2 regions of the Devosia sp. A369 genome follow, and region 2 is predicted to be linked to the other one. Evidence: riboswitches for the same ligand, from Rfam matches in the RefSeq annotation. Region 2 holds a riboswitch; the other holds the start of a gene.

Region 1 (3,403 bases), on a different contig from region 2:
ACCTGGAGTGCATCTCGGCCCGCTCGACGAGCGATGCTTGTTTGACGGGTGCCGCTGACTGAGATGGCCGGGCATTTCATGGCCATGGTCTTGTTTAACGACGACAGCGCGTGAAGCCGTGCTGTCGTCATCTGCATCTGGCGTTGAGGCCGCGGCGTTGATCCAGCGCCGCCGCATCCGAGACAGGTCGGGCTGAGCTTTCGGCCCAGCCCTTTGGTCTCAGGCAGCGATCTGGCTGCTGACCGCGCCGGTCACCAGATCGGCCGTGGCCATGGACAGGGTCCAGCCGAGATGGCCATGGCCGGTATTGTAGAAGATGCCGGGGCTTTTGCCGCGCCCGACCTTGGGCATCATGTTCGGCATCATCGGCCGCAGACCCGCCCACGGCACCACCCGGTCGGTATTGACCTCGGGAAACAGCTGGCGCGTCCAGTCCACCAGCGGGCGCACGCGATCATGACGAATATCGCGGTTCTCGCCGTTGAATTCGGCGGTTCCGGCGACCCGGAAGCGGTCGGGGCCGAGCCGGCTGGTGACGATCTTGGCGGCATCGTCCAACAGGCTCACCCATGGGGCCGCCGCCTGGCTTGCCGCATCTTCGAGCATGACGGTGATCGAATAGCCTTTCACCGGATAGATATTGACCCGGTCCCCGACCATGGCAGCGAGCCGCCGACTGGCGATGCCGGCACACAGTACAATCCCGTCGAAGTTGCGGGTTTCAGTGGTGATGGTTCCGCTTTGGCTCGACGCTTCGGGCATGAAGGTGACGCTGGGACGGCCATTGCCATGGTTCAGGCCCTGCACGTCGGCGTCCTGCTCAAACCGCACGCCCAGCTTTTGGCACCGAGCGGCCAGTTCGCGGGTGAATTTATGAATATCGCCGGTAGCGTCGGAGGGGGTGAAGAAACCGCCATGATAGCTGCCCGTCACCGCCGACTCGATCTGTCGGATTTCTGCGGGTGTCACCGCCCGGCGTTCGAGACCACCCTTGTTGAGCAGGGCATTGACGGCGCTGGCGTGATCGAAAGCCGGTTTGTCACGGTAGATATGCAGGATGCCCCGGGTTTCGAGGTCAAAGGCAATATCTTCGGCGGCCGCGACCGCGAGCAGGCGCTGCCGTGCGGTGATGGCCAATTTGGTCGTGGCCACGGTATTGGCCTGGTAATTGCCGATATTGCCGAGGAATTCGGCCATCCAGGAATATTTGTGCCAGCTCGGCTTGGGGTTGAACGAGAGCGGCGCATCGGGGCGCAGCAGCCATTGCATGCCATGCAGGATGGTCGACCAGCTGTTCCACACTTCAGCATTGCTGGCTGAAAGCTGGCCGCCATTGGCAAATGAGGTCTCCATCGCCGGATAGCGGTGGCGATCAAACACGGTGACGGAAAAGCCTTGTTGCGCAAGCGCATAGGCAGTGGTTGTGCCGGTGATACCGGCACCGATAACGGCGATCTGACGCATAGGACCTCGTAGAGACAATGGAACGACGAGCCGGTTTCCCGGCCGATTTGTCCCCATCTGTCTCTTGTACCTGAGAGTTTCCCCCAGCCGTGGCTGGTTACCCCTTCGGTGGGCGCGAACGCCGCTCTCCAGATCGCCAGGCTGGAGCAGTACTTGGTGCCTGAGAGTTTCCTGGGGGGTTGCTCCGTCGGCGGCAGTGGCCAAGGCCACCACTCTCTCCTGCTCTGCCCATAAGGCGCGGCGACACTGGCACGGCGCGATGCAATTGCCAATCCGGTGGCGGTGAAATTTTCGCCGGCCCGCCCGGACCGAGCACAACCTTCGCCGACAGAAGCTGGCCCAAGACCGTCGCACCATGTTGACAAAGTCAATTTGTGATCACATTGTGTCGTCACATTGTAGGAGGACTATATGGATGCGACCCCCGGCCCGTTTGCGGTGCTCGTTTTAGCCTTTGAGGTCACGCCGCTCCGTCAGCACGGCACAGCTCTCTTGGAAGCGGACCTCGGATGACTATGGAAAAAGCGCCAAGAATAACGATCGAAAATCTCTCGCTGACTTTTAACACGAGCTCGGGGCCGCTGACTGCGTTGCAGGATGTGTCGTTCGATATCGCTTCGGGGTCATTCCTCAGCGTGGTGGGACCATCCGGCTGCGGCAAGTCGACCTTGCTCAAAATCCTGTCGGGGGTGCTGCCGGCATCCTCGGGGCGGATTCTGTTTGATGGCGAGCCCGTCGACAAGGAAAAAATCCAGGGCCAGGTTGGCTACGTATTTCAGCGCGCTTTGCTGCTGCCCTGGCGGACGGCGCTGGAGAACGTCGTTCTGACCATGGAAGTGGCGCGACGCGGGATGAAACGCGCCGAGCGCGAAGACGAAGCTCGCCGCTGGCTTGAAATTGCCGGGCTCAAGGGCTTTGAGAACCGCTACCCCCACGAATTGTCGGGCGGCATGCAGCAGCGCGTTTCGATCTGCCGGGCCCTGGCGTTCAAGCCGCGCGTGCTGCTGATGGACGAGCCGTTCGCTGCGCTGGACGAGATCACCCGCGAGACCCTGCAGGAAGAACTGCTGCAGCTCTGGGCGCAGACGGAAACCACCGTGGTCTTCATCACGCACTCCATTCCCGAGGCGGTGCTGTTGTCGGAGCAGATCATCGTGATGTCCGCCCGCCCCGGCCGGGTGGTGGAGCGCATCGAGGTGCCGTTCCCGCGTCCGCGGGCCGAGGCCATGCGGGAGTTGCCCGAGTTTGTCAGCATGGCGAGCCATGTTCGCAGCTTGCTGCGCGCCCCGCTCAAGTCAGTGGCCGCGGAATAGGAGTTCAAGATGTATCGTTTTTCAGTAACTGCCGGCCAATTCCTGGTTTTCGCCGTGTTTTTCGGCGCCTGGGAGGCCCTGGTTCATCTGCTCAGTATCCGCCCGGTCATCCTGCCAGCGCCCAGCGTCATCGCACAGGTCGCCTGGGAAAATCGTGATCTTCTGCTCAAGAACACCTGGCCAACCTTCCTCGCCATTTCGTTGGGCTTTATATATGCGGTCGTCGCCGGCTTTGTCATTGCCGTGGGCATCGCCTATTCCCGGATCATCCGGGACCTGACCTATCCGTTCCTGGTCACTGCGCAGATCTTGCCCAAGATCGCCTTCGCTCCGCTGTTCCTGATCTGGTTTGGCTTCGGGCTGACCCCCAAGATCGTCATTGCGGCGCTGATTGCGTTCTTCCCCATCGTGATCAACACCGCCAAGGGCCTGACCTCGGTCGATAGCGAAATGCTGCAATATATGGACTCGCTGGGCGCGCGCGGCTGGGAGAAGTTCACCAAGATCAGCCTGCCCTGGGCCATGCCGTATATTTTTGCGGCCCTCAAGATCTCGATCACCCTGGCCATTGTCGGTGCGGTGGTGGGTGAGTTCGTCGCCGCCGGCGAAGGCCTGGGCTATGTGAT
Region 2 (3,403 bases):
GGCATCCTGGGTTCGGCGCTGCCGTTGATTATGGGCGTTGCCATCACCGGACTGGAATTCCTGGTTGGTGCTGTTCAGGCCTATGTCTTTGCGGTGCTCACCTGCATGTACCTCAACGACGCGATCCACCCGTCTCACTAATCTACCCAGTCACGGCGGGCTGTTCCGCCAGAACCCCCGCTTAAAAGTCGCTTGAAAGGACTAAAAAATGGAAGCTGAAGCCGCAAAGTACATCGGCGCCGGTATTGCTTGTTTCGGTATGGCTGGTGCCGCCATTGGCGTGGCCAACATCTTCGGCAACTTCCTGTCGGGCGCCCTGCGCAACCCGTCGGCAGCACCGAGCCAGTTCTCGAACCTGATCTTCGGCTTCGCCGTGACCGAAGCTCTGGGCATCTTCTCGTTCCTGGTTGCCCTGATCCTGCTGTTCGTCGTCTAATATTCGACGTCACACGCCTGTCTTCGCGGCCGGGACTCGTCCCGGCTGCGTATATTTATCCGGCTACTCGCCGGCTGACCGGATTTAACGGGACCGCACCTGATGGTAACGCAAGCCTATGCCCAAGAAGCGGCTGCACCGGCCGAAGTCCACGTAGAGGGCGCTGATAGCGTCGTTGATGTGAACCTCGCCGATCCAACCGCTGACACCCATGCCACTACCGAAGCCTCGGCTGGCGAGCATGATTCAGGCGTATTCCCGCCCTTTGATCCGGCAACATTCCCATCGCAATTGCTGTGGCTGACGATCACGTTCGCCGCGCTCTATCTGCTGATGAGCCGGATTGCACTGCCCCGCATTGGCGGCATTCTGGAAGGCCGCAAGGCCATCATCGACGCCGATCTGGCGGCCGCTGATGCGTCGCGCCAAAAGACCGACGCTGCCATCGCTGCCTACGAAGCGGCTCTGGCTGCAGCCAAGTCCAAGGCACAGGGCATTGCCAGCGAGACCCGCGAATCGATCCAGGCCGATCTGGCTGCCAAGCGCAGCGCCGTCGAAGCCGACCTCACCGGCAAGGTGACGGAAGCCGAGGCGCGGATCAACACCACCAAGACCGAAGCGCTGACCCATGTCGATGAAATCGCCACGGAAACCGCGCAGAGTGTCGTGACCCAGCTGGTGGGCGACGTTTCGGCCGATAGCGTCCGCGCCGCGGTCGCCAAGGCATCGAAGGAGTAAGCGCCATGGAATGGTTGGACAACAGCTTCTACGCCTTCCTCTCGCTGATCATCTTCATTGCAGGGGCGATGTATTTCGGCATCCACGGCATCATCGCCAAGATGCTCGACGCCCAGATCCAGAAGATCGCCGACGACCTGGCTGCTGCCAAGCAGCTGCGCGAAGAGGCCGCTGCCCTGCTCGTTGAATATGAGCAGAAGCGCGTCGCCGCCGAGAGCGAAGCCGAAGGCATCATCGCTGCCGCCAAGGACGAGGCCACCCGCCTCACCGCCGAGGCTCAGGTATCGCTGGCCGATCTGATCGCCCGCCGCACCAAGTCGGTGGAAGACAAGATCGCCCAGGCCGAGGCCCAGGCCGTCGCCGAAGTGCGCGCCCGCTCGGCTGACGTCGCCATCGAGGCAGCCCGGCTGGTGCTGACCGACGAAATGAACCGCAAGGGCGGTTCGGTCGTCGACAACGCCATCGCCGATGTCGGCAACCGGCTGAACTAAGCTTCAGCCACAGAAATTGAGAAAAGGGCGGGCAAGTTATGCCCGCCCTTTTCGTTTGCGCTATACTGATCTTGCCTTCCCCTCGCCCCTTGAGGGAGAGGGACAGACCTGACGCGTTCAGCGGAAGGTCAGGGTGAGGGGTCCTGCGCTCGCCCATGCTTTGACGTTGTTGCACCAACCCCTCATCCGCCCCTTCGGGGCACCTTCTCCCTCAAGGGGAGAAGGAAAAGCGGTGGTGAGGCAATTGACGCCTTTCAGATTCTCCACCATGGTGCCCCGAACTGCGGGAGAGACTGGTTTTTCTCCGGCGCCGAAGGAGCAACCGCCCCGGAAACTCTCAGGCAAAAGGACCGCAGCACCACTATAACTCTGGAAAGCGGACCGGCACCTTGCCTGGTCCCACCGAAGGAGCAACCGGCGCTCAGCCGGGAAATCTCTCAGGTGATCAAGGACAGAGGGGGCACGGAATTCGCCGCAAGGCGAGTGTAGTCGTGTCGCCTTGTTCAGTTCCAGGATGTGTTGATGGCCCAAACCTCAGCCGAAGACCTTAAATTCACGCCGCTCTACGAGCGTCACCTTGCCGCCAGTGGTCGCATGGTGCCGTTCAGCGGCTATTCGCTCCCCGTGCAATATCCCAGCGGGATCATGGGCGAGCATAAATGGACCCGTGAACAGGCCGGCCTGTTCGATGTCAGCCATATGGGGCCGAGCTTTCTCGTGCTCAACAATCCCAGCGGCGACGCCGATGCCGATCACGCCGCCGTCGCCGCGCTGATCGAGCCGCTGATCTGCGGGGATATCGCCGGGCTCAAGCCCGGGCAGATTCGCTACACCCTGCTGCTCAACGAGGAAGGCGGCACTCTCGACGATCTGATGATCGGCCGCTCGCCACTGTTCGGCGGCGCGCTCTATATCGTGGTCAATGCCGGCACCAAGGAGGGTGACTTCGCCCGTATCCAGGCTGCCGCCGGTGACGCTGCCAAGTTCGGCCGCGTCGATGGCGACAATGCCCTGCTGGCGCTGCAAGGCCCCGAAGCCGTCAATGTGATGGCGCAAATCGCTCCCGGCGCCATCGAACTTGGCTTCATGCAATATGCTGCCTTCGACTGGGGCGGCGAGAAGCTGATCGTCTCCCGCGCCGGCTATACCGGCGAAGACGGCTTTGAAATCCTGGTCTCGAACGCTAATGCCCTCCTGCTCTGGGATGCGTTGCTGGCCGATGACCGGGTCAAGCCCGCCGGCCTCGGCGCCCGCGACAGCCTGCGGCTGGAAGCCGGCCTGCCGCTTTATGGGCACGAACTGAACGAAACCATTTCCCCGATCGAAGCCAATCTCGGCTTCGCCATCGCCAAGCGCCGCCGCGAAGCCGGTGATTTCCCCGGCGCCGCGCGCATTCTGGCCGAACGCGAAAACGGACCATCCCGCATCCGCGTCGGGCTGCTCGTTGAAGGCGCCCCGGCCCGCGAAGGCGCCGAGATCCTTGATGCTGACGGCACAGCCATTGGCGTCGTCACCAGCGGCGGCTTTGCCCCCTCGCTGGGCAAGGCCATCGCCATGGGCTTCGTGCCGCCCAGCCACGCCGAGCACGGCACCAGACTGCAGGTCTCGGTCCGCGGCCGAGCCCAACCGGCAGAGGTGGTCCCCACGCCCTTCGTGCCGCATCGCTATTTCCGCAAACCCACCGCTAGTTGAGAGCGCAAATCATGACCACCAAGTTCACCCCTGACCACGAATATAT

Evidence for each region. Region 2 has a riboswitch for glycine ahead of gcvT (glycine cleavage system aminomethyltransferase GcvT). Riboswitches for the same ligand answer to the same signal wherever they lie in the genome.
Region 1: linked by a shared signal. The riboswitch ahead of ACX3OZ_RS18265 (D-amino acid dehydrogenase) and the one ahead of gcvT (glycine cleavage system aminomethyltransferase GcvT) in region 2 are both predicted to bind glycine.

Annotation. Positions count from the first base shown of each region.
Region 1 covers NZ_JBTMWV010000023.1:381-3,783, forward strand. The annotation lists gene ACX3OZ_RS18260 (tripartite tricarboxylate transporter permease) at 1-45, shown strand, start outside; gene ACX3OZ_RS18265 (D-amino acid dehydrogenase) at 220-1,464, opposite strand; glycine riboswitch at 1,520-1,598, opposite strand; glycine riboswitch at 1,602-1,696, opposite strand; gene ACX3OZ_RS18270 (ABC transporter ATP-binding protein) at 1,974-2,777, shown strand; gene ACX3OZ_RS18275 (ABC transporter permease) at 2,787-3,403, shown strand, end outside.
Region 2 covers NZ_JBTMWV010000002.1:284,466-287,868, reverse strand. The annotation lists gene ACX3OZ_RS04895 (F0F1 ATP synthase subunit A) at 1-141, shown strand, start outside; gene ACX3OZ_RS04890 (F0F1 ATP synthase subunit C) at 209-436, shown strand; gene ACX3OZ_RS04885 (F0F1 ATP synthase subunit B) at 536-1,174, shown strand; gene ACX3OZ_RS04880 (F0F1 ATP synthase subunit B family protein) at 1,180-1,665, shown strand; glycine riboswitch at 1,940-2,028, shown strand; gene gcvT (glycine cleavage system aminomethyltransferase GcvT) at 2,188-3,357, shown strand; gene gcvH (glycine cleavage system protein GcvH) at 3,369-3,403, shown strand, end outside.